DNA from 2 places in the Pseudomonas sp. GL_117 genome. Region 2 is predicted to be linked to the other one. Evidence: predicted binding sites of a transcription regulator. Region 2 holds the regulator's gene; the other holds the start of a gene.
What was found. The regulator sigma-54, encoded in region 2, starts transcription at its own class of promoters, with help from an activator protein. The targets are predictions, from matches to a motif close to ANTGGCATNNANNTTGCTNT.
Positions count from the first base shown of each region.

Region 1: the regulator sigma-54 is predicted to act here: its motif matches at 6,277-6,296, upstream of AC3ISR_RS20990 (circularly permuted type 2 ATP-grasp protein).

Region 1 covers NZ_CM174418.1:4,633,618-4,648,603, forward strand. Annotated here, with positions in the region: gene AC3ISR_RS20965 (3-hydroxyacyl-CoA dehydrogenase NAD-binding domain-containing protein) at 1-280, opposite strand, end outside; gene AC3ISR_RS20970 (acetyl-CoA C-acetyltransferase) at 297-1,502, opposite strand; gene AC3ISR_RS20975 (c-type cytochrome) at 2,152-2,958, shown strand; gene AC3ISR_RS20980 (transglutaminase family protein) at 3,080-3,883, opposite strand; gene AC3ISR_RS20985 (alpha-E domain-containing protein) at 3,880-4,830, opposite strand; gene AC3ISR_RS20990 (circularly permuted type 2 ATP-grasp protein) at 4,835-6,244, opposite strand; gene AC3ISR_RS20995 (ribonuclease E inhibitor RraB) at 6,645-6,986, opposite strand; gene AC3ISR_RS21000 (hypothetical protein) at 7,200-7,436, opposite strand; gene AC3ISR_RS21005 (START domain-containing protein) at 7,540-8,145, opposite strand; gene AC3ISR_RS21010 (YkgJ family cysteine cluster protein) at 8,187-8,441, opposite strand; gene AC3ISR_RS21015 (translation initiation factor 2) at 8,604-9,071, opposite strand; gene AC3ISR_RS21020 (aminotransferase-like domain-containing protein) at 9,176-10,615, opposite strand; gene AC3ISR_RS21025 (OmpA family protein) at 10,903-11,718, opposite strand; gene AC3ISR_RS21030 (DUF4398 domain-containing protein) at 11,715-12,077, opposite strand; gene AC3ISR_RS21035 (substrate-binding periplasmic protein) at 12,087-12,902, opposite strand; gene AC3ISR_RS21040 (electron transfer flavoprotein subunit alpha/FixB family protein) at 12,976-13,905, opposite strand; gene AC3ISR_RS21045 (electron transfer flavoprotein subunit beta/FixA family protein) at 13,908-14,657, opposite strand.
Region 2 covers NZ_CM174418.1:1,018,291-1,033,276, forward strand. Annotated here, with positions in the region: gene AC3ISR_RS04420 (YhdP family protein) at 1-1,113, shown strand, start outside; gene AC3ISR_RS04425 (carbon-nitrogen hydrolase family protein) at 1,162-2,010, shown strand; gene tldD (metalloprotease TldD) at 2,027-3,469, shown strand; gene yjgA (ribosome biogenesis factor YjgA) at 3,517-4,038, opposite strand; gene pmbA (metalloprotease PmbA) at 4,147-5,493, shown strand; gene AC3ISR_RS04445 (FagA protein) at 5,644-6,039, shown strand; gene AC3ISR_RS04450 (class II fumarate hydratase) at 6,032-7,408, shown strand; gene AC3ISR_RS04455 (DUF2753 family protein) at 7,436-7,879, shown strand; gene AC3ISR_RS04460 (superoxide dismutase) at 7,881-8,492, shown strand; gene AC3ISR_RS04465 (ZIP family metal transporter) at 8,526-9,419, shown strand; gene AC3ISR_RS04470 (HPr family phosphocarrier protein) at 9,454-9,726, opposite strand; gene rapZ (RNase adapter RapZ) at 9,743-10,600, opposite strand; gene ptsN (PTS IIA-like nitrogen regulatory protein PtsN) at 10,603-11,067, opposite strand; gene hpf (ribosome hibernation-promoting factor, HPF/YfiA family) at 11,080-11,385, opposite strand; gene AC3ISR_RS04490 (RNA polymerase factor sigma-54) at 11,461-12,954, opposite strand; gene lptB (LPS export ABC transporter ATP-binding protein) at 13,139-13,864, opposite strand; gene lptA (lipopolysaccharide transport periplasmic protein LptA) at 13,864-14,397, opposite strand; gene lptC (LPS export ABC transporter periplasmic protein LptC) at 14,384-14,956, opposite strand; gene AC3ISR_RS04510 (KdsC family phosphatase) at 14,965-14,986, opposite strand, start outside.

The DNA of each region.
Region 1 (14,986 bases), 2.6 Mb from region 2:
GTTGCGCCTTGAGCAGCAACACGCCGTCATGGAAATCCTTGGCCTGGGCCTTGTCGACCCTGATCAGTTCATTGAGGTCGCCGCCGGCGAAAAAGGTCTTTTTCGCCGAGGTGATGACCACGCCGGCCAGCGTGTCTATCTCCGCCTCCAGACGCGCAACGCTGGCCGCCATGGCCTCGCGGTACGCGCCATTCATGGTGTTGGCGCTCTGGCCGGGCATGTCGAGGGTCAGCACCACGATCTGGTCCTGGCCTTTTTCGTAACGAATGGCTTGGGTCATGCTGGATTCCTTGGGCTCAGAGCCGTTCGATGATGGTGGCGATACCCATGCCGCCGCCGACACACAGGGTGGCCAGGCCGTAACGCTGCTGGCGTGCTTCCAGTTCGTCGAGCAAGGTGCCGAGGATGGCGCAGCCGGTGGCGCCCAACGGGTGGCCCATGGCGATGGAGCCGCCGTTGACGTTGACCCGGGCGGCGTCGATACGCATGTCCTTGATGAATTTGAGCACCACAGAAGCAAACGCTTCGTTGACCTCGAACAGGTCGATGTCCTCGACGCGCAAGCCGGCCTTGGCCAGGGCCTTGCGTGTCGCCGGCGCGGGGCCGGTGAGCATGATGGTCGGGTCGGTGCTTGTCACCGCCGTGGCGACAATGCGCGCCCGCGGTTGCAGGCGCAGCTCGCGGCCCTTGGCCTCGGAGCCGATCAACATCAACGCGGCACCATCGACAATCCCGGAACTGTTGCCCGGTGTGTGTACGTGCTGGATGCGTTCGACATGGCTGTAGACCCGCAGCGCCGTGGCATCAAAGCCCATCTGCCCGATCATCTCGAAGCTCGGCTTGAGCTTGCCCAGCCCTTCGAGCGTGGAGTCGCCACGGATGAATTCATCGTGGTCCAGCAGCACGATGCCGTTCTGGTCCTGCACCGCGACCAGCGACTTGTTGAAGGAACCGTCGGCACGCGCCCTCGCCGCTTTCTGCTGCGAGTGTAGGGCAAAGGCGTCGACATCCTGGCGTGTGAAGCCTTCCAGGGTGGCGATCAGGTCCGCGCCGATACCTTGCGGGGTGAAATGGCTGTGCAGGTTGGTGTGCGGGTCCAGCACCCAGGCGCCGCCATCGCTGCCCATGGGCACGCGGGACATGGACTCGACGCCGCCGACCACCACCAGGTCTTCAAAACCGGAACGCACTTTCATCGCGCCGAGATTCACCGCTTCCAGGCCCGAGGCGCAGAAACGGTTGACCTGTACGCCGGCGACGCTGACGTCCCAGTCCGCCACCAACGCGGCGGTCTTGGCGATGTCGGCGCCCTGGTCGCCCACCGGGGTCACACAGCCCAGCACGATGTCATCCACCTGCTGGGTGTCGAGGTCATTGCGCCGGGCCAGTGCGGTGAGCAAACCGGCCACCAGGGTCACCGGCTTGACGCTGTACAAGGCGCCGTCAGCCTTGCCTTTGCCCCGGGGCGTGCGTATCGCATCAAAGATCAAAGCTTGGGTCATGACGTCCTCGAACCGCTGTACCTGTGTGCCCCTACCTTAGGCCCGATTGACACGGTTTCAATGACGGATGCGCTCATTGCTTTTGACCCCCTCGCTCGGACGAACGGTAGGTCGCCGGGGCAATCCGCTGATTAATCGTTTTAGCTGTCTAGCCAACGGTCTGGCGCCAAGATGGCGTTAGGCCTCATGCCGTTTTTAGCGCGAATGCTGATGAGCTGATATGAAATGGATCTAAGCCACGCAGAACGAGGGCTCTAAGGTTGAATCAGTAGGAGGTTGCTGCCGGGTTTTGCTGGAGCAGCTGTAAGAAAAGCGACACGTCATACCGTCATACTGCGATAAAACGGCACGTATTTGACGCTCAGGAATAACAAAAAAAGGCAGTCAGCCATGTTCAAGCACTCGAAAGTTCGTCAGGCGGGACTTATTCTGTTCGCCACCACACTGATTCTGATCCTACCCAACCTGACCAAGATCATTGGGTAACCCTTAAACACCCGCACTGCGCGTATACACAGCATCAGGACTGCAGTTTTTGGCAGCACCTGCCGGGATATTGCCAATAGCAATCCTGTTGCAGGGGCTGTCTTTTTGCCTGGATTTTTCCGGTATCGTGAGCGCCATCGCCACTTTGCAGCAGGCCTTTCTCTTGAAATCGATCCTTGCCCTCCTCGCCCTGTTCATGGCCCTGCCGGTCACGGCGGCGCAATTGACCATCGACCTGGACCATGCCAGCAAGACCTGGCAGACCGCCGAATTGCTCAAACACCCGGCGGTCAAAACAATTCAGATCATCGATGACGTTTCCTACAAGCGCACCATGACTTATCGCGCGGTGCCGCTGGCAGCACTCCTACCGGGCCTCACAGCACAGAGCCATCTGCAAGCGGTTGCCCTGGACGGGTTTGCCGCCGAACTCACGGCCGCGCCCTTGCTGGCAACCCACGGCGCCCGCGCCTGGCTGGCGGTGGAGGACCCGGCGCAGCCATGGCCGGCGCTGGCGGATGGCAAACCGAGTGCCGGGCCGTTCTATCTGGTGTGGACCGACCCGCAAGCCGGGCATATCAGCCCGGAACAGTGGCCGTTCCAGATCTGCGCGATCAAGCAGTTGAAGACCGTTGCAGAGCGTTTTCCGGCACTGTTGCCGGCCTCGGAACTGGCCGCCGATGATCCGATCAACCAGGGCTTTGCGTTGTTCCAGAAAAACTGCCTGGCGTGCCATCGGCTCAATGGTGCCGGGGACGCGCAGGTGGGGCCGGATCTGAACATTCCCTACAACCCCACGGAATATTTCAGCGGTGACTTTCTCAAGCGCTATATCCGTGACCCGCAAAGCCTGAGGCACTGGCCACAGGCGAAGATGCCGGGGTTTGCGGCCGGTGTGTTGCCGGACCGCGAGTTGGATTTGTTGGTGGGATATTTGAAGCACATGGCGGGGCGTAAACAACAACCCTAAGTACAACTTATATCAACTGTGGGAGCTGGCTTGCCTGCGATAGCGGACTGTCAGCCAATCCATGTCTAGCTGAACCACCGCCATCGCAGGCAAGCCAGCTCCCACCGTTGATCGTCTTCGCCTACTGTTGCTGCACAGCAATCATCGGCGTCGGCGCCACGAACACCTTGGCATGCATCTGCTCATGCCCACCGCCACGGCGCATGCCGCGTACCGGGCAGGCGTCGAGGTAATCCAGGCCCACCGCCAACTTCAGGTGCCGCTCGGGCCGCGCCAGTTGGTTGGTCACGTCAAAGCTGTACCACGCGTCATCCAGCCAGGCTTCGGCCCAGGCATGGCTGGCCAGGTGCGCACTGTCTTCGCTGTACAAATATCCCGACACATACCGCGCCGGAATCCCCAGGCTGCGGGCGCAGGCGAGGAACGCATGGGCGTGGTCCTGGCATACGCCAGCACGGCCGGCGAAAGCTTCGGCGGCGCTGGTGTCGACTTCGGTGGCGCCGGGTGTGTAGACCATTGAGTGGTTGAGGGCGTGCATCAAGTCGATCAGCGCGTTGCGGTCGCGGCGTTGATGGCAGTGTTGCAGGGCAAACCCGCGCAGGGCCTCGTCAGGCTCGGTCAGGCGCGTACTGCGCAGGAACGGGAACGCCGATTGGCTCTCGTGTTCGGCCTCGCTCAGTTCGTCGATGTCTACCTGGCCACGGGCACCGATGATGATGGCGTCATGGGGCTCGTCCAGGGTCAGCACATGCAGGATGTTGCCGAATGGGTCCACTTGCGCACGTACCGGGCGCGGCAGGTCGAGCTGCCAACTGATGACGTTCTGGCGCTCGCTGTCGTGGGGCGTAAGGCGCAGGTACTGAATGCTGGCGCGAACCTGGTCTTCATAGTGGTAGGTGGTTTCGTGGCTGATGGAGAGTCTCATGCGGCCTCCAGGTAGGAGCTGTAGATGGCGTCGCCCAACTGGCGCACCAGGGGGATAAAGTCGGTCAGCCAGGCGTGCAGGCCTTCCTCGAGGATTTCATCAATGGCGGTAAAACGCAGGCGCGCATCCATCTCGGCGGCCAGGCGCTGGGCCGGGCGGCCGTTGAGGCCGGGCAGGCTGGCGAGGATCTGGTCGATCTCTTCGCTGCAGGCGCGCAATGAACGTGGCACATCGGCGCGCAGCAACAACAATTCGGCGACTTGTCGTGCGCCTGGCGCATCGCGATAGATCTCGGTGTAGGCCTCGAACGACGACAGCGCACGCAGCAAGGCGCTCCATTGATAGTAGGCGTGGGCCGTACCGTCGGTGACCGCTGCAGCCTGGTCGCCGGCCATTTCATAACGTGCGTCGAGCAGGCGCAGGGTGTTGTCGGCGCGCTCGATAAACGTACCCAGGCGGATAAAACGAAAGGCGTCATTGCGCATGATGGTGCCGTAGGTTGCGCCCCGGAACAGGTGGGAACGCTCCTTGACCCATTCACAGAAGCGGCTCATGCCATAACGGCTCAGGCCCTGCTGGGCAATGTCGCGAATATCCAGCCAGGTGGCGTTGATGTTTTCCCACATGTCGGCGGTAATTCGCCCACGCACCGCATGGGCACTGGCCCGCGCAGCGCCGAGGCAGCTGTAGATGCTGGCCGGGTTGGCCGCGTCCAGGGCAAAGAAGTGCAGCAGGTGTTCGGCGTGCAGCTCAGCGTGGCGCTCGCGGTAGTCATCCAGGGTGCCGGTAATCAACAGCGGCATGGCCAGTTCATGCAGGCCATCACCGCGCCCGTCCTGGGGCATCAGCGACAGCGAATAGCTGACATCGAGCATGCGCGCGAGGTTTTCCGCGCGCTCCAGGTAGCGCGACATCCAATACAAATCCGAGGCAGTTCTACTCAACATGGCATCAGTCCTCTACCACCCAGGTGTCTTTGGTACCACCGCCCTGGGACGAATTAACCACCAGCGAACCCTCACGCAGCGCCACGCGGGTCAAACCGCCAGGCACTACACGGGTTTCCTTGCCGGACAGGACGAACGGACGCAGGTCGATATGGCGTGGCGCGATGCCGTTTTCGACAAAGGTCGGGCACGTCGATAAACACAGGGTTGGCTGCGCGATATAGGCGTGGGGCTTGGCCTTGATACGTACACGGAAGGCCTCGATTTGCGCTGCGGTGGAGGCAGGGCCGACCAGCATGCCGTAGCCACCGGAGCCTTGGGTTTCCTTCACGACCAGATCCGGCAGGTTGGCCAGGACGTGGGACAGTTCGTCGGGCTTACGGCACTGGAAGGTAGGAACGTTGTTGAGGATCGGTTCTTCGTCCAGGTAAAAACGGATCATATCGGTGACGAATGGGTACACCGACTTGTCATCCGCCACCCCAGTGCCGATGGCATTCGCCAGCACGACATTGCCGGAGCGGTACGCGGCCAGCAGGCCGGGCACGCCGAGCATGGAGTCCGGATTGAACGCCAGCGGGTCGAGGAAGGCGTCGTCGAGGCGGCGGTAGATCACGTCCACGGCCTTGGGGCCATCGGTGGTGCGCATGAACACGCGGTCATCGCGTACGAACAGGTCGGCACCTTCCACCAGTTCCACGCCCATTTCCCGGGCCAGGAAGGCATGTTCGAAAAACGCGCTGTTGAAGCGCCCGGGGGTCAACACCACCACGCTGGGGTTGTCCAGGGGGCTGGAGCTTTTCAGGGTGTCGAGCAGCAGGTTGGGGTAATGGTCGATGGGCGCGATGCGTTGGGCGGCGAACAGCTCGGGGAACAGGCGCATCATCATCTTGCGGTCTTCGAGCATATAACTGACGCCGCTCGGTGTGCGCAGGTTGTCTTCCAGCACGTAGTAGGTGCCGTCGCCATCACGCACGAGATCGACCCCGGAGATGTGGGAATACAGGTCGCGGTGCAGGTCCAGGCCCTGCATTGCCAACTGGTATTGCTCGTTGGCCAGCACCTGCTCGGCGGGGATGATCCCGGCCTTGATGATGCGCTGATCGTGGTACAGGTCGGCGAGAAACATGTTCAGCGCTTTGACCCGCTGGATGCAGCCACGCTCGACAACCCGCCATTCGCTGGCCGGGATGCTGCGCGGGATGGTGTCGAAGGGAATCAACCGCTCGGTGCCCTGCTCGTCACCGTAGAGGGTGAAGGTGATGCCGGCGCGGTGAAACAGCAAATCGGCTTCACGCCGGCGCTGGGCCAACAGATCATCTGGGGTTTCGGCCAACCAGCGGGCGAACTCGCGGTAATGAGGCCGGACCTGGCCTGCCCCATCGTACATTTCATCGTAATAAGTGCGGATCATGCCGAACTCCTTGTCACCCGGGCGCTAGAACCATCGCAAGGCCCGTGCCAGCGGCATAAACACTTAAAAATCAGTGAGTTGAATTAAAGCAAGGACACAAGCGCACCGTCCTGGTGCAGCCAGATGCCCGCCGTCCCGTCGCGCGCTTCATCGCAATGCGGGCTTTGACTATCAGCAGCATAGCCAGAGTTGATTTCACTGCCCGGCCAAGCCTGCGGATAATCGCCCTATCTGCTGAACACGCTCCTTCAGCACACCGCTCTTCCCTTTAGGCCACCCTTCTTGGGTGGCTTTTTTTTGGTGCTGAAAAATGGCGCACAAGTTCAGAATAGTTGTCCCACGCCACAAACAAAATCGGCCGACCCAAAGGTCAGCCGATACGCTGCGTTTTTTCATACAACTACATGGGTAACCCACGCACCTCCTGCTTGACGCCCCATCCTTCGATAATCCCGCCCAGAGGCTCTACCACCGCCCCAAAGTCCTGTTCGAAGTCTCCTATACCGTCGTAGGTGGCAAACATGATTTTGCTCAGTTCCAGATACCAGGCGCCATCGTCGCGCGCACTGACCTGGGCATTCAGGGATTCCCCACGAAACTCACCCGCAGCCCTGCGCGCACGTTCCTCATCCGGGAAAATGGCGTAGAACTCAATGGGGTGGAAACGCGAGAAGTCGAAGCCGCCTTCTTTCATGCGGCGCAGAACGTTGGTGCTGATGTCTTCTTGATAGGCTGTGCTCATGAAAAGTGCTCCTCTGACCGATGGATAGACTTTCCGTGCTTCCCGAGGCCCACGCCGTACTGGCGCATGGACTACGGCGATGACAACACCGCTGGAAAACAAGCATGTAGCTGACAAGACCAGACCTTAGCGATTCATTCGCTGATCTCGCTTGCAGAGTAGCGCGAAGCTTTGACCACCACCAGAGGCACTTTAGTGGCAACCACGCAATGTTCAGGCGGCGGGCAAAATGTCGAGGATTTGAATACTGTTCTGGTCTTTGAGGATTTTCACCGTGGGCTCAGACTGGCGCCCCTCAAGGTCATTGAGGTCGAGTTCGGCGGCGACCGGCAGCAGCTTGTTGCGGATCATGTGCGCAGCTTCTTCAAGGCTGGGCTTTTTATTGCAGGTGAACTGCTCCACCGAAGTCTCGCCGTGATCATCAACGAAGGTAATGTTCCACGTTTGCATCGGTGCCTCCTCGATAAAACCCATGTGTGGGCTCACATCCATCTGGACCTTGAGGGATCGCCAAACGTTCCACTCAAGGCTGGAGGCACCGGATCAATTGCGCTTACTTCTCGGCGTGGTCCTTGAGGGCTTTCAAGGTGTTGAACGGCGCATCCACCACGAATTTGTTGGCCAACCACGATGGCACGCTGCCGCCTGGCTCGGTGTGCACCTGGTAAGTGACTTCGGTCAGGTTGTCGCCTTTGGGCACCAGTTTCCAGAAGCCCTCGACCTGGGCCACACGCACGTAGCCTTTGACTTCCGGCTGGTAGGTCGGCACTTCCAGCAGCTTGCGCGTCAGGGTGCCGTCAGCGGCCTTGGAGGTGGTGATCTCCAGGATGGAGTCACGGTCGGTCACCGGGAACGGAGCCTTGAACTGGGTGTAAGTCCAGCTCTTGTCGCCTTCCTGCTTGAGCAGTTTTTGCGATTTGCACTCGTGAATCCAGGCACAGGCACCCGCGACGTCTTCTTGCAGTGCCTGGATCTTGGCCACCGGCGCCTTGATCGTGGTCACACCGCGATAGGCCTTGTACTTGGAGCCGGCCACTTCGCTCAAGGACACCTTGATCCCGTCTTCATCTTTGGCGACCTGCCAATCCTCAGCCTGGGCCGTAGCAGCAAACAACACCGTAAACCCGCACAGCACAGCCATTCGTTTCAGCGAACCCATTGTTGTATTCCTTATTGTTGAAGTTCCGATAGTAAAGCCCATCAAGCCGCCGTCATCTGCTCCCACCAACCGATCAAGCGGATCGCATCGGCCTGGTCGGTACCGCAGACCTCGATGTCCGCCTTGAAATCACTGCATACCGCCGGCCGTTCCGGCTGCCCGAACAGCAGGCACAGTTGTTCGACCGACAGGTGCAGGCAGCGTTCGCCCGCCGGTTTGCCTTGTGGCATTCCCGGTAATGGCGAACTGATGGAGGGGGCGATGCAGCACGCGCCACAGCCTTCACGGCAATTCATGACAGGCAGGTCCTCGACGACTCAATGTGGATGGCCGGGCTAGAGTACGCCCTTAAACAGCCGTTTTAAAATGGTCTAACAGGGGTTTTTCGCAGAAAACAAAAATGACTGACCAGTCTCCGACACATGGTCGAAGAGCCACGTCACGTTTGCAGGAAAAGTTTACTGCTTGAACTCGAATTCCAACGCTGCGCCTTCAACGTCACGCCGCTCTTCGTTGCGCAGTTGCAGCTTCATCTCATTGCTGAGCAGGCGACCGTTGATCTGGAAGGCGCTGTTGCCTGCCGGTTTCTCGCCAAACATCGGCGGCAGCAGGGGCACGCTCTGGGGCTTGGGCATGGTGCCGATGGGTTGCAAGTGCCTGACCATGTCCGAAGGCAGGGACAGGTCCAACTGTGCCGGTGGCAATTTGGTCTGGGTAATTTCCTGGGACGACTTCGACTTGCTTGTCGTACGCTTTTTCACCGCAGCGGCTTTTTTCTTGGCCTCGACGGCCTTTTTGGCCGGGGGCTTCTGCGTGGCGCCGGCGGTGACCTTGCCCTGGGTCACAGGTGCTGCCGCCAGCACTGTGCTGACGTTACACAGGCTTAACAGGCCAATCACCAAGACAGTGCGAAAAATACAGGTCATATCGCCTACAGCATTAACGGCAGAGGGCCATATGCTCGCTTGTTGTGGGCAGCATGACAAGCGCGGTGATTGGCCGGCGGCCGGTCATGTCCCTGTTCCCGGGCTCAAAAGCCGGCGGCGGTTTCCTGGCAAAGTTGGCTGGCGAGCATCCCCAACGTCATCAGCGCCCGCTCTGCCTCGCGGTTCCACGCTGTGCCGCAATTGAGACGGATACAGTGGTTGAACTGCTCGGTGTTACTGAAGATCAGCCCCGGCGCAATGCTGATGCCTTGTTGCAAGGCGCGTACGTGCAGTTCCTGGGTATTGACCCGTCCCGGCAAACTGACCCACAGGATAAAACCACCACTGGGACGGGTCATCTGCGTGCCTTCGGGGAAGTACTGCTGCACGGCGAGCTGGAAGGCGTTGAGGTTCTTGCGGTACTCCTGGCGGATGTAACGCAGGTGGCGATCATAGCCCCCGTTCTCCAGATACGCGGCAACGCCCATCTGCGTGACGCTGCACGCCGAATGGGTGCTGAACATCTGCAGGCGCTGGATTTCCTGCTGGTACTTGCCGGCAATCATCCAACCGATCCGCACGCCGGGTGACAGGGTCTTGGAGAAGCTCGAGCAATAGATCACCCGGTCCAGGCGGTCGTAGGCCTTGAGGGCCTTGGTGCGACCGACTTCAAACATCAATTCGCCGTAAATGTCGTCCTCGACGATCTGAATATCGAAATCCGACGCCAGGCGCAGCAACTGTTTTTGCCGTTCCTCGGGCATGGTGCCACCGAGGGGATTGCTCAGGCGCGTGGTCAGCACCAGGGCCTTGATCGACCATTGGTTGGCCGCCAGTTGCAAGGCTTCCAGGCTCATGCCGGAGGCTGGATCACTGGGGATCTCGATGACCTTGAGGCCAAGCAGATCAGCCAGTTGCAGCAAGCCGTAATACGTCGGCGATTCGGCGGCGATCAGGTCGCCAGGCCGGGTCAGCACGCGCAGCGACATCTGCAGCGCATCGACGCAGCCATGGGTGATCACCACTTCGGACGGGTCGACCACCACGCCCGCATCGCGCATGCGGATCGCCACCTGGCGGCGCAGCGGCTCGAAACCAGGGCTGAACATATAGCTGAACGCCCGTGGGCTCTGGAAGCGCGTGACCTTGGCCAACTGCTGGTGCAACGCGCGCACCGGCAAGTAATCGACACTCGGCACGGCGGCGCCCAACGGGAACACCCCTTCGCGGCGCGATTCGACCAATACCTGTTGGATAATGCTACTGCGGGTGACCAACCCTGGGCGCTCGACGCGGGCGATGTCTGGCGTTGGCGCGGTGAGCGCCGGCGTCTGGTGTACGTAGTAGCCCGACTGCGGGCGTGCGCGGATCAGCCCCTGGTCTTCCAGGTTGGCATAGGCCTGCAACACCGTGGCGTGGCTGACGTTGAGCTGGGAGCTCATCTTGCGCACCGAAGGCACGCGCTCGCCCGGTTGATAGACGCCGCGCCGGATGTCCTCGGCCAGTTGCTGGGCGATACGTTGGTAAAGCAACAGATTGGTCATGACGCAGCACTCGATTTCACGGGTATTTTATTTTTGTGTGAAACATACCGGCACAGTTTAAAAGTGTACGGGGACAGTTGCCACAATAGTCGAGCGCGGGCGGGAGTGACAGTAAAAACTGTAAGGGTGCTCAAGAGCCTTTTAGGTGTACACCAAACAAAATGTGGGAGCGGGCTTGCCCGCGATAGGGGTGTATCAGCAGAAACAACTCTGGCTGACCCACCGCAATCGCGGGCAAGCCCGCTCCCACACAAGCTCACTTACACATTGGGATTTGTGTGTGGCGTCTAGCGGGCGGCGCCCAACTGGCCTTTTTCGTCGGAGAACACGATTTCTACCCGCCGGTTCTGCGCCCTGCCCCGCTCGGAAGCGTTGGCTTCGACCGGGTACTGGTCACCATAACCTTCAACCTGGATGCGTTTTTCGTCGATGCCCAGGTCCACCAGCACATCGGCCACCGATTGCGCACGGTCACGGGACAGCTTGAGGTTTTCCTGCTCGCCGCCGGTGCTGTCGGTGTAACCCTCGATACGCACCACGCGCTTGGGGTTCAGTTGCAGGAACTGCACGATTTTCAGCACGGTGCGGTTGGCGGAGTTTTTCAGTTCCGCTTCACCGGTATCGAACAACACGTCGCCCAGGGTCATCACCAAGCCACGATCGGTCTGGGTGGTGGTCAGGCTGGCGATCTGTTCTTCGAGCCATTTGCCCTGTTGCTGCACACTGGTCAGCTTGCTTTCACGCAGGGCCAGTTGCAGGCGCTGGCGCTCCAACTCGAGCTTGGCACCGCGCTCGGCATTGAGCGCCTGCTCGGTGTGTTCGCGGGCAATCGCGCTGTAACGCTGGCTCAGATAGGCGTAATGCGCGACGTCGGCGCCGCTGCCCCAGTAGCTCGACAGGCGGTCGGCGCGGGCCAGGGATTCACCGGCGCGGATCACGTCCTTGGGCGCAAAGCGCAGCACGTTGGCGTCTTCCTTGACCTTCTGGAAGTCGCTGCCCGCCTGCTGCAAAGCCTGCTCGCTATCAGGGTGACTGGCGCAACCGCCCAACACCGCCGAAACCAACAGCAGCGCACCACTCAAACCACGGATCATCGGGCTCATTGGGCTTCCCCCAACTGCAACTGCTTGCGCAGGCGTGTGATGCGGGTGTTGAGCACGTTCAACTGTTCCTGGCTTTTGCGGGTCAGCACCTTGGCTTCGGCCAGGCGCGCGTCCAGCTCGGCTTGCTCAGAGCGCATACGGGCGTTCTTGTAGGACTCGTCGGCCATGCTGCCCTTGGCCCGGGCGAATTTGGCTTCGGCCAGTTTCAACTCGGGTGATTCATCGGTGTTGGCACCCACGGCGCTGGCTTGTTCCAGGGCTTGCTGGGTGAGGCGCATTTGTTCATTCGGCGCAGGATCGGCCGCACATCCCGCCAAAGCGACAACGGCGAGGGCCGCGAAAAGAGGTCGAAGAGTCACTGAAAATCCTTACTTTGCTGGAGTGCCGACAGGTTGCTGCAATTGCGCTTTCCAGCGCTCGAGATTGCGCTGCGTTGCCGCTTGCACCACACCGGACGCGGGCAATTCTGTCATCTTTTTCGCCAGCTGTCCGCGCAGCCACGGATCATTGCAGGCAGAGTTGTGGGAAATCGCCAGGTACAGGCCGGGCTGATCGATGGGCACCTCATGCGCAATCAAGTCATTGCTCATCCCCAGGGTCTGGGCCATGGCCATGCCGGAGTAACGACCGGCAAGGACGTAGTCCACTTCCCCGAGCAGCAGTTTCTGAAACGCCGGCGTCAGACTTGGCAGGCGTTGCAGGGTGAGCTGCTGCCCGGCGAACGTTTCGAAGGCGGCGCTCAACCGTGCGCGCTCTGAGGCCGCACCTTTGTGGCCGTGCAGGTCGGCGGCGGTGGTGTAGGCCAGTGTCGAGTCCTTGCGGGTCCAGACCAGGTAGTCGGTCTGCACCAGTGCCGGGTGGATGTAGTCGAGGGTGTCCAACTCGCCCAGGTTCAGCGGCGCGTCGGCGAGGATGTCCATGCGCCCGCTGCGCACTTCGTCCAGGGCCAGGGAGCGTTTGCCGCCGTAGAGCAGGTCGATTTTCAGGCCGAGGTCCTTGCCCACTTGTTGCAGCACATCGGCGGTGGCACCGATCAGGCGTGTGGGGTCTTGGGGGTCGCGCCAGAGCAAAGGCGGTGCGTCGGGGCTGCCGGTGATCACCAGGCGCTCGCATTTGCCGGCGGCCAGCGCCAGGCCTGGCAGTAGCGTGAGGCTCAGCAGTAAGGTCCAGGGGCGCAGTTCCATGGCGAGGTGCTCCAGCAAGTCAAAAAAAAACCCGGTCACAAGGACCGGGCTCTTTATAAGTGAAGCGACTGGATTAGACCAGCTTCTCCAGCTCGGGTACGGCTTCGAACAAGTCTGCCACCAGGCCGTAGTCGGCTACCTGGAAGATCGGCGCTTCTTCGTCCTTGTTGATCGCAACGATCACTTTGGAGTCTTTCATGCCGGCCAGGTGCTGGATCGCGCCGGAGATACCGACGGCGATGTACAGCTGTGGCGCCACGATCTTGCCGGTCTGGCCGACCTGCATGTCGTTGGGTACGAAACCTGCGTCGACGGCCGCGCGGGAAGCGCCGACCGCAGCGCCCAGCTTGTCGGCCAGGGCATACAGGTGCTTGAAGTTGTCACCGTTCTGCATGCCACGCCCGCCGGAAACGACGATCTTGGCAGCGGTCAGCTCAGGACGATCCGACTTGGCCAGCTCTTCACCAACAAAGCTGGAAGTACCCGCGTTGTGGGCAGCTGCAACGGCTTCAACGGCAGCCGAACCACCTTCGGCGGCAACCGGGTCGAAACCGGTGGCACGCACGGTGATGACTTTTACCGAGGCCGTCGATTGCACGGTGGCAATGGCGTTGCCGGCGTAGATCGGGCGCTTGAAGGTGTCAGCGCTTTCAACCGAAACGATCTCGGAGATCTGGTCAACGTCCAGCTGCGCGGCGACGCGTGGCAGGATGTTTTTGCCGTTGGAAGTGGCGGCAGCCAGGATGTGGCTGTAGCCAGCGCCCAGCTCTGCAACCAGAGGGGCAACGTTTTCCGGCAACTGGTGAGCGTACGCGGCGTTGTCGGCCAGCAGCACCTTGCTCACGCCAGCGATTTTCGCGGCGGCTTCAGCCACGGCGCCAGCGCCCTGACCTGCAACCAGCACGTGAATATCGCCACCGATTTTAGCGGCAGCAGCCACGGTGTTCAGGGTGGCCGGGGCCACGACCTTGTTGTCGTGTTCAGCGATTACCAAGATAGTCATTGTCAGATTACCTTCGCTTCGTTTTTCAGTTTCTCGACCAGTTCAGCGACCGACTTGACCTTGATGCCCGCGCTGCGTGCAGCCGGTGCTTCAACCTTGACGGTCTTGTTGGTGGACGCGGTGGAAACGCCCAAAGCATCCGGAGTCAGCACTTCGAGAGGCTTCTTCTTGGCTTTCATGATGTTTGGCAGGGACGCGTAGCGCGGCTCGTTCAAACGCAGGTCGGTGGTGACGATGGCCGGCAGTTTCAGGGAAACGGTCTGGGCGCCGCCGTCGATTTCACGGGTCACGGCGACGCTGTCACCGCTCACTTCGACTTTGGACGCGAAGGTGCCCTGGCCGTAACCGGTCAGTGCAGCCAGCATCTGGCCAGTCTGGTTGTTGTCGCTGTCGATGGCTTGCTTGCCAAGGATCACCAGCTGAGGCTGTTCCTTGTCGACAACAGCCTTGAGCAGCTTGGCCACGGCCAGGGAGGTCAGCTCTTCAGCGGATTCGACCAGGATGGCGCGGTCGGCACCCAGTGCCAGGGCGGTACGCAGCTGCTCTTGAGCAGTGGTCGGGCCGATGGAAACCACGACGATTTCAGTTGCCACGCCTTTCTCTTTCAGGCGTACGGCTTCTTCCACGGCGATTTCACAGAACGGGTTCATCGACATCTTGACGTTAGCAAGATCGACGCCGGAATTGTCCGCCTTGACGCGAACTTTCACGTTGTAATCGACAACGCGTTTGACAGCTACAAGAACCTTCATGGATTCCTCGTTACTCTCCGGTGAAAAGAAAGTCGCCTAGGCGAACCTGGCGGTTGATGCTCATCGGCACACAAGGGCACCTCCAAAAACGTCGGCGGATGACCTTGCTCACGGGAAATGACGACCGTTCGTCAGTGGTGACTGAGAGGTCATTCTTTATCGCAGCGTGTAAACTGCGCGCCCGAGTTTCGGCGCGCGTCACCTGTCTTGCTTTTGGACGTGCTCTTGAAACCTGCTGTCTGCCTACGGTAAGCGCAAAACCGACCGTATATTGACCGGAACGCCTATTCTGGTCAATACGGCAAAATAGCCAGTCATAAGCCGCGTTG
Region 2 (14,986 bases):
CCGGGCGGCAGCGCCAAGCAATTGCTCAGCGGCGCCGACTTCAAGGTCGGCAAGCTGACCGGCTTTGGCACCCAGTTCGATCAGGTCAAATTGCAGTTGGACCGCAAACCCGCGGCGTGGGGCCTGCAGCTCGACAGCCAGCAGGCCAAGGGCACGGTGAACCTGCCGGACGCCAAGGGCGCGCCGATTGCGATCAACCTGCAGTATGTGAAACTGCCGGCCGTGGACCCGAGCGTACAGGCCGATGAAAACGCCCCGGACCCTTTGGCCGACATCGACCCCAAGGATATTCCCGCGCTCGACATTGCCATCGACCAGCTGTTCCAGGGGCCGGATTTGATCGGCGCGTGGTCGTTGAAGATCCGCCCGACAACCAAGGGTTTGGCCTTCACCAATCTGGACCTTGGCCTCAAGGGCATGCAGCTCAAGGGTGATGGCGGCTGGGAAGGCGCGCCGGGAAGCAGCGGCAGTTGGTACAAGGGGCGCCTGGACGGTAAGAATATCGGCGATGTACTCAAGGGCTGGGGTTATGCGCCGACCGTCACCAGCAAGGACTTCCATCTGGACGTGGACGGGCGCTGGCCGGGCTCGCCGGCCTATGTGGGGCCGAAACGTTTCTCCGGCAGCCTGGACGCATCCTTTCGCAGCGGTCAGTTCGTTGAAGTGGAAGGCGGCGCCCAGGCCCTGCGTGTGTTTGGCCTGCTCAACTTCAACTCCATCGGGCGCCGGTTGCGCCTGGACTTTTCCGACTTGCTCGGCAAGGGCTTGAGTTATGACCGGGTCAAAGGCCTGTTGGCTGCCAGTAATGGCGTGTTCGTTACCCGCGAACCGATCACCATGACCGGGCCGTCGACCAACCTTGAGCTTAACGGCACCCTGGATCTGGTGGCCGACCGTGTCGACGCCAAGTTGCTGGTGACATTGCCGGTCACCAACAACCTGCCGATTGCCGCGTTGATCGTGGGGGCTCCGGCGATTGGTGGGGCGTTGTTCCTGATCGACAAGTTGATCGGTGACCGCGTTTCGCGCTTCGCCAGCGTGCAATACAAAGTCGAGGGGCCGTGGAAGGATCCAAAAATCACCTTCGACAAGCCATTTGAAAAGCCAAACTGAGAGCCTGTGGAGTAGCATGGTCGCACGCCCATTACGGAGAGTCGGCCCATGTCCTTTGCGGTAATTCAAATGGTCAGCCAGAGCGATGTGCTGGCCAATCTTGCCCAGGCCCGGCGCCTGCTGGAGCAAGCGGCGGCAGGGGGGGCGAAGCTGGCGGTGCTGCCGGAAAACTTTGCCGCCATGGGCCGGCGTGATGTGGCCGATATCGGCCGGACCGAGGCATTGGGCGAAGGACCGATCCTGCCGTGGTTGAAACAGACTGCCCGTGACCTCACCTTATGGATAGTGGCTGGCACCTTGCCGTTGCCGCCCAGGGATCAGCCGTACGCCAAGTCCAACGCCTGTTCGCTGCTGGTCGATGACCAGGGCGAAATCGTTGCCCGATACGACAAGTTGCACCTGTTCGATGTGGACGTTGCCGACGCGCGTGGTCGTTATCGTGAATCCGACGACTATGCTTTCGGCAGCAACGTGGTGGTGGCGGACACGCCGGTGGGGCGATTGGGCCTGACGGTGTGTTACGACCTGCGCTTCCCCGAGCTGTACAGCGAGTTGCGTGCAGCAGGGGCTGAATTGATTACCGCGCCTTCGGCGTTTACCGCGGTGACCGGCGCGGCGCACTGGGACGTGCTGATTCGCGCACGCGCCATCGAAACCCAGTGTTACCTGCTGGCGGCCGCCCAGGGCGGCGTGCATCCGGGGCCGCGGGAAACCTACGGTCACGCAGCGATCGTTGACCCGTGGGGGCGGGTGCTGGCGCAACAGGATCAAGGCGAAGCGGTGTTGTTGGCCGAACGCGATAGCAGTGAACAAGCGTCGATACGGGCGCGCATGCCGGTGGTCAGCCACCGGCGTTTTTTCTCGCAGGGCGCACAGCGGCCTGCTTCGGAACGATGAATTTAAGGCCAAACCTATGAGCGAGTTGTTGTCCTCAGTCAGTGAACACCTCCTGGCACCTGGTGGCGTGACCATCGAAAGCTTGCAAACCGTGCTGGGCGATCTGGCCGGGCCGGGTATCGACGCGGCTGACCTGTATTTCCAAGGGCAGATCTCCGAGTCCTGGGCCCTTGAAGACGGCATCGTCAAGGAAGGCAGTTTCAACCTTGACCAAGGTGTAGGCGTGCGTGCGCAATCCGGAGAAAAAACCGGTTTTGCCTACAGCAACGCGATCACCCTGGAAGCCTTGGGCCTGGCGGCGCGTGCGGCGCGTTCGATCTCCCGTGCCGGGCAAAACGGTACGGTGCAGGCGTTCAGTACCCAGGACGTGGCGCAATTGTATGCGCCCGATAACCCCCTGGAAGTGATCAGCCGTGCGGAGAAGGTCGAGCTGCTCAAGCGTGTCGACGCGGCTACCCGCGCCCTTGACCCGCGTATCCAGCAGGTCACCGTGAGCATGGCCGGTGTGTGGGAGCGCATCTTGGTGGCCTCCACCGATGGCGGCCTGGCGGCGGATGTACGGCCGCTGGTGCGCTTCAACGTCAGTGTGATCGTCGAGCAGAATGGCCGCCGGGAGCGCGGCGGGCATGGCGGTGGCGGGCGTACCGACTACCGTTATTTCCTCACTGATGACCGCGCCATGGGGTATGCCCGTGAAGCGCTGCGTCAGGCGCTGGTGAACCTGGAGGCCATTCCGGCCCCGGCCGGTACGTTGCCGGTGGTGTTGGGATCGGGTTGGTCCGGCGTATTGCTGCACGAGGCCGTGGGCCATGGTCTGGAAGGTGACTTCAACCGCAAGGGCAGCTCGGCCTACAGCGGGCGCATGGGCGAGATGGTTGCGTCCAAGCTGTGCACCATTGTCGATGACGGCACCTTGGCCGGGCGCCGTGGCTCGTTGAGTGTCGACGACGAAGGCACTCCAACCGAATGCACCACGCTGATCGAAAACGGTGTGCTCAAGGGCTATATGCAAGACAAACTCAACGCTCGTCTGATGGGCGTGGCACGTACCGGCAACGGTCGTCGCGAGTCCTATGCGCACCTGCCGATGCCACGCATGACCAACACCTACATGCTCGGTGGCGAAAGCGACCCGGCGGAAATCATCGCCTCGGTAAAACGCGGAATCTACTGCGCCAACCTGGGTGGCGGCCAGGTGGACATCACCAGTGGCAAGTTCGTGTTCTCCACCAGCGAGGCGTACCTGATCGAAGACGGCAAGATCACCGCGCCGGTCAAAGGCGCAACGTTGATTGGCAACGGGCCGGAAGCCATGAGCAAGGTGTCGATGGTCGGTAACGACCTGTCGCTGGACAGCGGCGTGGGCACATGCGGCAAGGATGGGCAGTCGGTGCCGGTGGGTGTCGGCCAGCCAACGCTGAAAATTGATGCGATCACCGTGGGAGGCACGGGCTCGTAGGAAGGGTGGAGCTTCGGGTGGCGAAGATCGCCACCCGGGGAAGAGGATCAGCGCAGACCGCGTTGAGTCTCGTCCAGCTCACGGATGTACTTGAAGATTTTACGGCTGGTGGCCGGCGCCTTGTTATGCGCCAGCTCGTGTTGGGCCTGGCGGATCAGGGAGCGCAATTGCTGGCGGTCCGCGTCCGGGTAGTCCAGCACGAATTTCTCCAGCACGGCGTCGTCGCCCGAGATCAGGCGGTCACGCCAACGTTCCAGGTTATGGAAGCGTTCGTTGTACTGGCGAGTGGAGGCATCGGTTTGATCGAGCAAGGCCAGAATGGCGTCAGTGTCCTGATCGCGCATCAGCTTGCCGATAAACATGATGTGGCGTTTACGCGCGATATTCGCGGTGTGCTTGGGTGCGTCTGCAAGAGCCCGGCGCATTTCGTCGGTCAATGGCAGTTTTGCAATCAAGTCTTTCTTGAGCGTTGTAAGGCGCTCGCCCAGGTCAACCAGAGCATGCAGCTCACGTTTGACCTGGGTTTTGCTTTTCTCCCCATCGAGGGAGTCGTCGTAAGAATCAACCATGGTGGCAGTCCGCAAAGAAACGCCGCCATGATAACCAGTCGGGGGCCGCTTGTCCGGCCCGGTCGCTCGATGGCCTTAACCGAAAGCAGAATTTGAGTGGAGAAAACCATGAGTGCAGCCCAAAGCGTCGGCCCGCAAGCGTTACCGGCACTGCAGGAACAAGTCGAGCAGATCCTTGCCGAGGCCAAGCGCCAGGGGGCCAGTGCCTGTGAGGTGGCGGTGTCGCTGGAGCAGGGGCTGTCGACATCGGTACGCCAGCGGGAAGTGGAAACCGTTGAGTTCAACCGCGACCAGGGTTTTGGCATCACCTTGTACGTAGGGCAGCGCAAAGGTTCGGCCAGTACATCGGCGAGCGGCCCGGAGGCGATCCGCGAAACCGTCGCCGCCGCTTTGGCGATTGCCAAGCACACCTCCGAGGATGAAAGCTCGGGCCTGGCCGACAAAGCGCTGATGGCCAAGGACTTGAAAGACTTCGATCTGTTCCACGCCTGGGACATTACCCCAGAGCAGGCCATTGAACTGGCATTGACCTGCGAAGCCGCTGCGTTCGATGCAGATGCCCGCATCAAGAACGCCGATGGCACCACGTTGAGCACGCATCAGGGTTGTCGTGTCTACGGCAACAGCCATGGTTTTGTAGGGGGGTATGCCTCCACTCGCCATAGCCTGAGCTGCGTGATGATCGCTGAAGCCAACGGCCAGATGCAGCGTGATTACTGGTACGACGTAAGCCGCCAGGGCGAGTTGCTGGCGGACCCGGTCAGCATTGGCCAGCGCGCCGCACAACGTGCCGCCAGCCGCTTGGGCGCGCGACCGGTGCCAACTTGCGAAGTGCCGGTGTTGTTTTCGGCGGAGTTGGCCGGTGGTTTGTTCAGCAGTTTCCTCGGCGCGATTTCCGGCGGCAACCTGTACCGCAAGTCGTCGTTCCTTGAGGGCGCTATCGGGCAAAAGCTGTTCCCGGAGTGGTTGACCCTCGATGAGCGCCCGCACCTGATGCGTGCCATGGGAAGCTCGGCGTTCGACGGCGATGGCCTGGCGACCTATGCCAAACCGTTCGTCGAAAACGGCGAGTTGGTGTCCTATGTGCTGGGGACATACTCCGGCCGCAAGCTCGGCCTGCCGAGCACGGCCAACGCCGGTGGCGTGCACAACCTGTTCGTTACCCATGGCGATGAAGACCAGGCGGCGTTGCTGCGTCGCATGGGGCGTGGCCTGCTGGTGACTGAGTTGATGGGGCATGGCCTGAACATGGTGACCGGTGATTACTCCCGTGGTGCGGCGGGTTTCTGGGTGGAAAACGGCGAGATTCAGTTCGCGGTCCAGGAAGTGACCATCGCCGGCAACATGCGCGACATGTTCAAGCAAATCGTCGCGGTGGGTAACGACCTGGAACGGCGTAGCAACATTCACACAGGTTCGGTATTGATTGAGCGGATGACTGTCGCTGGCAGCTGACCCTCCCGACGCTTCAACAAAAAAGGCGCGCCATCATCACTGATGGCGCGCCTTTTTTGTGCTTGCGTGACAGGTGGATTGACTTGCGGCTCTTGTTTTGATTCTCAATATCATTTAATAATAAATATCATTACCGAATGAGTGTGGATCATGAGTTCTGTCCTGCATGAGGATCCTTACCTGGAGAGCTGGCGCTGGATGAGTCGTCAGATTCGCTGCGGCCTCAATCCCGACGAGCCGCGCCTGATCGAACATTACCTCAACGAGGGTCGATACCTGGCGTGCTGCACTGCGACCCATCCGTGGACGATCGCTGAAACCTCATTCCACCTGCTGCTCGACACCGCCGGCGATATTGCGCTGCCCTGGCATTGGCGCACGACATGCCTGGACCAGGCCTGGCGCCCCCTGCGCGACCTGGAAAAACTTTCCCACTGCGCCTGCCGCCTCAAGCGCTGGCAGACCTTTGCCTGGCAATTGGCGACCTGCGAGTTGCTGCCTTCCCTTTCTGTGTCTGACCTTGTGCAAGGATCCTCCGATGAGTAACACCCGTATCGAACGCGACAGCATGGGCGAACTGCAAGTGCCGGCCGAGGCCTTGTATGGCGCACAAACCCAGCGCGCGGTGAACAACTTCCCGATCAGCCGTCAACGTATGCCCGCGCAATTCATTCGCGCGCTGATCCTTGCCAAGGCTGCCGCCGCCAAGGTCAACGTCGACCTCAAGCAAATCAGCGAAGGGCAGGGCAAGGCCATTGTCGATGCGGCCCAGGGCTTGCTCGAAGGCGATTTCATGCAGCACTTCCCGGTGGATGTTTTCCAGACCGGTTCCGGCACCAGCTCCAATATGAACGCCAACGAAGTGATTGCGACCCTCGCCACACGCTTGCTGGGCGAGGCGGTCAACCCCAATGACCACGTGAACTGCGGCCAAAGCAGCAATGACATCATTCCGACCACCATCCACGTCAGCGCCGCGTTGGTCTTGCATGAGCAAACCCTGCCGGCCCTGCTGCATCTGGTGCAGGTGATCGAACGCAAGGCCGAAGAAGTCCACCCGTTCATCAAGACCGGTCGCACCCACCTGATGGACGCCATGCCGGTGCGCATGAGCCAGGTACTCAATGGCTGGGCGCAGCAACTCAAGGCCAATATCGGCCATCTGCAGGACCTGCTGCCAAGCCTGCAGGCCCTGGCCCAGGGCGGCACTGCGGTCGGCACCGGGATCAACGCGCATCCGGAATTCGCCGCACGTTTCAGCCAGCAACTGAGCAGGCTGACCGACGTCACATTCACGCCGGGCAAGAACCTCTTCGCACTGATCGGCTCCCAGGACACCGCTGTCGCTGTTTCCGGTCAGTTGAAAGCCACCGCGGTATCGCTGATGAAGATCGCCAATGATCTGCGCTGGATGAACTCCGGGCCGCTCGCCGGTCTCGGTGAAATCGAGCTTGAGGGCCTGCAGCCGGGCTCCTCGATCATGCCGGGCAAGGTCAATCCGGTAATTCCGGAAGCCACTGCCATGGTCGCGGCCCAAGTGATCGGCAATGACACGGTGATCACCGTCGCAGGCCAGTCCGGCAACTTCGAGCTGAACGTAATGCTGCCGATCATCGCCCAGAACCTGCTCAGCAGCCTCGAATTGCTGGCCAACTCCAGCCGTCTGCTGGCGGACAAGGCGATTGGCAGCTTCAAGGTCAACGAAGCCAAGCTCAAGGAAGCGTTGTCGCGTAACCCGATCCTGGTCACCGCGCTCAACCCGATCATCGGTTACCAGAAGGCTGCTGAAATCGCCAAGAAGGCTTATCAGCAGGGCCGTCCGGTGATTGATGTCGCCCTGGAGCACACCGACTTGCCCCGCAGCCAACTGGAAGTCCTGCTGGACCCGGAAAAGCTCACGGCCGGCGGCGTGTAATCACCGACACTGCTTTGGAGGCTCACCATGGAGCACTGGAAACGCACGATCGAACGGGCCAATCGCTGCTTTATGCAAGGCGAGTTGGTTGACGCTCGCGAGGCCTATTTGCAAGCCCTGGCCCTGGCCCAAGTGTTGTTCGAACGCTGGGCGGATGCCGACGAAGCGGTGGCGGCTTTTGTCATTTCCCATCACAACCTGGCGGACCTGCATCTGCGTCTGAACCAGCCGGAAGAAAGCGCGGAGTACCTCTGCGCCATTCACCAGCGCTTGTTGCATGCGATGCAGGACCCGCGCCTGACCCCGCAGTTACGCGAGGCGGCGCTACGCCAGAGCAGCAAGACCTACATTGAACTGTTGAATTTCATCAGCGATCACGGTGAGTACCCGCGTACCCATCGCCTGCTGGGCAGCACCGCGGCGCAACAGGATGCGTCGACTCGCAACAGTCCTTATTACGGAGCACATTGAGATGTCCTACACCTTGCCTGCCTTGCCTTACGCCTACGACGCCCTGGAGCCGCATATCGATGCGCAAACCATGGAGATTCACTACACCAAGCACCATCAGACCTACATCAATAACCTCAACGCTGCCGTCGAAGGCACCGAGTTCGCGGGCTGGCCGGTAGAGAAACTGGTGTCCAGTGTGCAGCAATTGCCGGAAACACTGCGCGCTGCGGTGATCAACCAAGGTGGCGGCCATGCCAACCACTCGTTGTTCTGGGCAGTGATGTCGCCACAAGGCGGAGGCAAGCCTGAGGGCGCGCTGGGCAAGGCTATCGACGAGCAGGTGGGCGGTTTCGAGAGCTTCAAGGAAGCCTTCACCAAAGCCGCACTGACCCGTTTCGGCAGCGGCTGGGCCTGGCTGAGCGTTACTCCACAAAAGACCCTGGTCGTCGAAAGCAGCGGTAATCAGGACAGCCCCCTGATGAATGGCAACACGCCAATCCTCGGCCTGGACGTGTGGGAGCATGCCTACTACCTGCGTTATCAGAACCGGCGTCCGGAATATATCAACGCGTTCTATAGCGTGATCAATTGGCCGGAAGTTGCCTCACGCTATCAGGCCGCCTTGGCCTGACATTCACCTCCATAACAAGATCTAAGGCCGACTATGGGCACTGAAACACTGGCGGTCAGCAGCGGGCGGATGTTTCGTTATGCGTTTGGCTCGCTGCTGCTATTGGCAGGGACTGCATTGCTGGTGGCCCATGGGCTGGACTGGCTGAACCTGGAGCCGCGAATCCTGCGCGCGCTGCAAGGCGGCGCGATCTGCGCACTGGGCACGGCACTCGGTGCGGTGCCCGTGCTGGTGATTCGGCGCATGCCGGTGGCGCTCAGTGACACCTTGCTGGGTTTTGGTGCCGGGGTCATGCTCGCGGCGACGGCATTTTCGCTGATCGTGCCGGGCATCGCCGCCGCCGAAGGCCTGGGGCTTTCGCCTTGGGGGGCCAGTGGCCTGATCAGCGTTGGCATCATGCTGGGGGCATTGGGGTTGTATCTGGTTGATCGCAAGGTCTCCGGTGCCAGCCCGGAAATGCTGGTAGGCACGCCCGATCACCCGGTGATCCCGCCGCGTATCTGGTTATTTGTGTTTGCCATCATTGCCCACAACATCCCCGAAGGCATGGCCGTGGGTGTTTCGGCGGGCGGCGCAATGCCCGATGCCGACAGCCTGGCCATGGGCATTGCCTTGCAGGATGTGCCCGAAGGCTTGGTGATTGCGTTGGTGTTGGCCGGGGCAGGGATGTCGCGGATCAAGGCGTTCCTGATCGGAGCTGCTTCAGGGTTGGTCGAGCCGGTGTTCGCGGTGCTCTGCGCCTGGTTGGTAAGCCTGGCTGAAGTGCTGTTGCCGCTTGGGCTGGCGCTCGCCGCGGGGGCCATGTTGTTGGTGGTGACTCACGAGGTCATCCCCGAGTCGCGGCGCAACGGTCACGAGATGCTCGCCAGCCTGGGGTTGTGCATTGGGTTTTGTTTGATGATGGTGATGGATACCGCATTGGGCTGAAGTCGTAGCGACTTCACGCCCGTCTTCAAGGGTGTCACTCACCCTCATCAAAGAAGTTGTTGATCAGCGCCACCAGGGCGTCCATGGCTTCCTGCTCCTGCTCGCCTTCCGTCTTCAAGTGAATTCGGGTGCCCTTGCCGGCGGCCAACATCATCATGGCCATAATGCTTTTGCCATCGACCATGGACTCTGGCGTACGCCCCGCGCGGATCTGGCAGGGGAACTGCCCGGCAACGCCGACGAACTTCGCGGAAGCCCGGGCATGCAGCCCCAGCTTGTTGATGATTTCAATTTCCAGAGCAGGCATCGCGGGGGTGTTCCTTTCAGCTAAGGTCGCGGTGGCGAACCTGGACGTTCTTGAGGGTTTTTTGCAGCAGTTGGCCCAGGCGTTCGGTCAGGTAGACCGAGCGGTGGTGGCCGCCGGTGCAGCCAATGGCAATGGTGACATACGCCCGATTGCTTGCAGCGAAGCGCGGCAGCCATTTGAGCAGGTAGCTGGAAATGTCCTGGAACATCTCCTCGACATCCGGTTGCGCTGCCAGGTATTCAGCCACAGGTTGGTCCAGCCCGGACTGGTCACGCAGTTCCGGTTTCCAATAAGGGTTGGGTAGGCAGCGCACATCGAACACCAGGTCGGCGTCCACCGGCATGCCGCGCTTGAAGCCAAACGACTCGACGAGGAATGCCGTACCCGGCTCGGGCTGGTTCAGCAGGCGCAGCTTGATGGCATCACGCAACTGGTACAGGTTGAGCCCGGTGGTGTTGATCTTGAGGTCGGCGAGGTCAATGATCGGCCCCAGCAACTTGGTTTCGTCCTCGATGGCTTCTGCCAGGGAACGATGGGGGCTGCTGAGGGGGTGGCGTCGACGGGTTTCAGAGAAGCGCTTTAGCAGGGTCTCTTCGTCGGCGTCCAGGTACAGCACATCGCAATGGATGTGCTTGGCGCGAACTTCCTCGAGCAGTTGCGGGAACCGCTCAAGGTGGCTGGGCAGGTTGCGGGCATCGATCGATACGGCCACCAGCGGTTGCGCCAGCTCGGTGTGGATCAACGCGCGTTCCGCGAGCTCTGGCAGCAGGCCGGCGGGCAGGTTGTCGATGCAGTAGAAACCACTGTCCTCAAGTACGTTGAGGGCGGTGCTTTTACCCGAGCCGGAACGGCCGCTGACGATGATCAAACGCATGATTACTGCCCGTTCTGTTCATCCAGGACTACCTGATACAGCGCCTCATTGCTGCTGGCACTGCGCAGTTTGTCGCGTACTTCCTTGCGGTCGAGCATGCTGGCGATCTGCCGGAGCAGTTCCAGGTGCGCATCGGTGGCGGCTTGCGGGACCAGCAGAACAAACAGCAGGTCGACCGGGGCGCCGTCGATGGCGTCGAAATCGATGGGAGCGTCCAGGTGCAGCAGGGCGCTGACAGGTGCCTCACAACTTTTGAGGCGGCAGTGGGGAATGGCGATGCCGTTGCCAAAACCGGTGGAGCCGAGTTTTTCACGGGCAATCAGAGCCTCGTAGACATCTTGCATCTCCAGGTCAGGCACTTCGCGGCTGATCAGGTTGGCAATTTGCTCAAGGGCTTTCTTTTTACTGCCACCCGGCGCGTTCACGAGGGAACGGCCGGGGGTCAGGATGGTTTCAAGTCGAATCATGGGTGGGGAGTGTTAGCGGCCTGTGCCCTGGAGGAGGCTCTGCTGCTTTTCCTTATGCTTTTTGATTTGGCGATCCAGCTTGTCGGTCAGGTCGTCAATGGCGGCATACATATCTGAATGCTCGGCATTGGCGACTACTTCCCCGCCGGGTATACGCAAGGTGGCTTCGATTTTCTGCTTCAGCTTTTCGACAGTCATGATGACTTGCACGTTGGTGATCTTGTCGAAATGCCCCTCAATTCTTTTGAGTTTTTCGCCGATATAGGCGCGCAGCGGTTCGGTCACTTCCAGTTGGTGTCCACTGATGTTGACTTGCATACAGCTTCTCCTTCGTTGCCAGTGCATAAAGCGGTGGGCAGGAATACCCACCACTGGAACGCTATGGCCCGCCCGTCACATCAAACGCTTACGCTCGCTGGAAGGCGCGATCCCGAGGGACTCGCGGTACTTGGCGACGGTTCGACGGGCGACCTGAATGCCTTGTGCCTCCAGTAAACCAGCGATCTTACTGTCACTCAATGGCTTTTTCTGATTTTCCGCGGCAACCAGTTTTTTGATGATCGCGCGGATCGCCGTGGACGAGCATTCGCCGCCTTCGGAGGTGCTGACGTGGCTGGAGAAAAAGTATTTCAGCTCATAAATACCCCGTGGGGTATGCATGAATTTCTGCGTGGTCACCCGTGAAATCGTCGATTCGTGCATGCCGACTGCTTCGGCGATGTCATGCAGCACCAACGGTTTCATCGCTTCGTCGCCATATTCCAGGAAGCCGCGCTGGTGCTCGACGATCTGGGTGGCGACTTTCATCAGGGTTTCGTTGCGGCTTTGCAGGCTCTTGATGAACCAGCGGGCCTCCTGCAACTGGTTGCGCATGAAGGTGTTGTCGGCGCTGGTATCGGCGCGGCGTACAAAGCCGGCGTATTGCGGGTTGACCCGCAGGCGTGGCACCGACTCCTGGTTCAACTCCACCAGCCAGCGTTCGTTGTCCTTGCGCACGATGACGTCAGGCACCACGTATTCGGCTTCGCTGGACTCGATCTGCGAGCCCGGGCGCGGATTGAGGCTCTGTACCAGTTCGATGACCTGGCGCAGGTCGTCTTCCTTGAGTTTCATACGGCGCATCAACTGGCTGTAGTCGCGGCTACCCAGCAGGTCGATGTAGTCGGTCACCAAGCGCTGGGCTTCAATGAGCCAAGGCGTCTTGGCAGGCAGTTGGCGCAATTGCAGCAACAGGCATTCGCTGAGGGTGCGGGCGCCGATGCCGGCGGGTTCGAACTGTTGGATCCGGTGCAGGACGGCTTCGATCTCGTCCAGTTCGATGTCCAGTTCCGGGTCGAACGCTTCGAGGATCTCCTCAAGCGTCTCGTCCAGGTAGCCCTGGTTGTTGATGCAGTCGATCAGGGTCACGGCGATCAGGCGATCGGTGTCCGACATCGGCGCGAGGTTCAATTGCCACAACAGATGGCTCTGCAGGCTTTCGCCGGCGGAGGTGCGGGTGGTGAAGTCCCACTCATCATCGTCGTTGCTGGGCAGGCTGCTGGCGCTGGTCTGGTAGACGTCTTCCCAGGCGGTGTCCACGGGAAGTTCGTTGGGAATGCGTTCGTTCCATTCACCTTCTTCCAGGTTATCCACCGTTGGGGCGGTTTCCTGATAGGAAGGTTCCTGCACGTCGGAATTGGGTTTTTGCTCGATGTTGTCGGCCAGCGGGTCTGCGTTATCGAAGTCGTCGCCTTCTTCCTGGCGTTCGAGCATCGGGTTGGACTCCAGAGCCTCCTGGATTTCCTGTTGCAGGTCCAAGGTCGACAATTGGAGCAGGCGGATGGCCTGTTGCAGCTGCGGTGTCATCGTCAGCTGCTGGCCCATTCTCAGGACTAGCGATGGTTTCATGGCAGGGGCTTAACACCTTATTCGCCGGCGCAATGCGCCATCCACGACAGGGCGCGTGAGCGCCAAACATAAGCAAATTATATGCCTGATGTCGGGGGCTTTGCCTAGAGCACGGTAACAATAAAAATCCGGAGGTTTTCATTGACTCCCGCGCATCTTGGCAGCGGCCGTGACACCACGGTGTTTACAGGCGGAACTCGTGACCCAGGTAGACTTCCTTCACCAATTCGTTGGCCAGGATCGTGGCGGCGTCGCCTTCGGCAATCAGTTGGCCATCGTTGACGATATATGCGGTTTCGCAGATGTCGAGGGTTTCACGCACGTTGTGGTCGGTGATCAATACACCGATGCCCTTGGCTTTCAGGTGGTGGATGATCTGTTTGATGTCGCCGACCGAGATCGGGTCGACGCCGGCAAACGGTTCGTCCAGCAGGATGAATTTCGGCGCAGTGGCCAGGGCACGGGCGATTTCCACACGACGACGCTCGCCGCCGGACAGGCTCATGCCGAGGTTGTCGCGAATGTGGTTGATGTGGAATTCCTGCAGCAGGCTTTCCAGCTCCTTGCGACGGCCATCACGGTCGAGTTCCTTGCGGGTCTCGAGGATCGCCATGATGTTGTCGGCCACCGACAGTTTGCGGAAGATCGACGCTTCTTGCGGAAGATAGCCGATACCGGCCCGTGCACGACCGTGCATTGGCTGGTGGCTGACATCCAGGTCGTCGATCAGGACGCGACCCTGATCCGCCTGGACCAGGCCGACGATCATGTAGAAGCAGGTGGTCTTGCCGGCGCCGTTGGGGCCGAGCAAGCCGACGATCTGGCCGCTGTCGATCGACAGGCTGACGTCGCGCACGACCTGGCGGCTTTTATAGGCCTTGGCCAGATGCTGGGCTTTCAGGGTTGCCATTACTCGGCCTTCTTCTTCGGCTGGATAACCATGTCGATACGCGGACGTGGCGCAGTCACCTTGGCGCCATTGGCGCGGCCGGCGTTGGCGATCTGTTTCACGGTGTCATAGGTGATTTTCTCACCTTCCGTGGAGTTGCCGTCCGGGCTGAGGACCTTGGCCTGGTCGATCAGGACAATACGGTTCTGCTGGGCGTGATACTGGATGGTCTTGCCGTAGCCCTTCATCGGGCCGCTGTCGGTCGGCGACTGCTTCTGCTCGAAGTAAGCCAGGTTGCCCACCGAAGTCACCACGTCAATGTCGCCATTGGCGGTACGCGTCAAGGTCACCGTGTTGCCGGTGATCTTCATCGAGCCCTGGGTGATGATCACGCCGCCGGTGTAGGTGGCGACGCCTTGCTTGTCGTCCAGTTGCGCATCGTCAGCCGAAATGTGGATCGGTTGCTGGCTATCGTTCGGCAGAGCCCAGGCGCTCACGCTTCCCAGTGCTGCGCCCAGACTGAGCAAAATAGGGAGAGTTTTAACGAGCCTCATACTGTCCTCTTACGTTCGATAGCAGGTGTATCCTGCTTTCTTTCAAATACGCTTTCATTCCCTTGCCAGTCGATACCCCGCCAGCGCCGTCGATTCTAACGTCTTGCTCGGTCTGCGCATATTGCTTCTGCGGGAATACGGTCATACGACTGCTGGTAATCACGGTGTCACGGTTTTTATCGTCGGTACGCGCGACGCGCACCGAGTCGATCAGTTCCACTTCGGTGCCGTCCGGGTTGACCTCGCCACGCTTGCTGGTGACATGCCACGGAAACTCGGTGCCACGGTAGATGTTCATGTCCGGGTTGGTCAGCAGGGTGACTTCGGTGGCCTTCAAGTGCTCGACCTTGTCCGATGTCATCTCATACTGCACCTTGCCGTCGGGCAGGAACTGGATGCTGTAGGCATTGGTGGCGTAATAGTCGATAGCCCCTTCGTCAACCTGCGCAACAGGCTGGTCGAGAAAGCGCTCCGGGCTGATATTCCAGTAGCCCACCGCCAGGAACAGCGCGGCGATGACCCCGAATAACAGGAAGTTGCGAATCTTTTTGCTCAGCATAAAACGCTCTATAGGTAGGCGGCGTGGGCC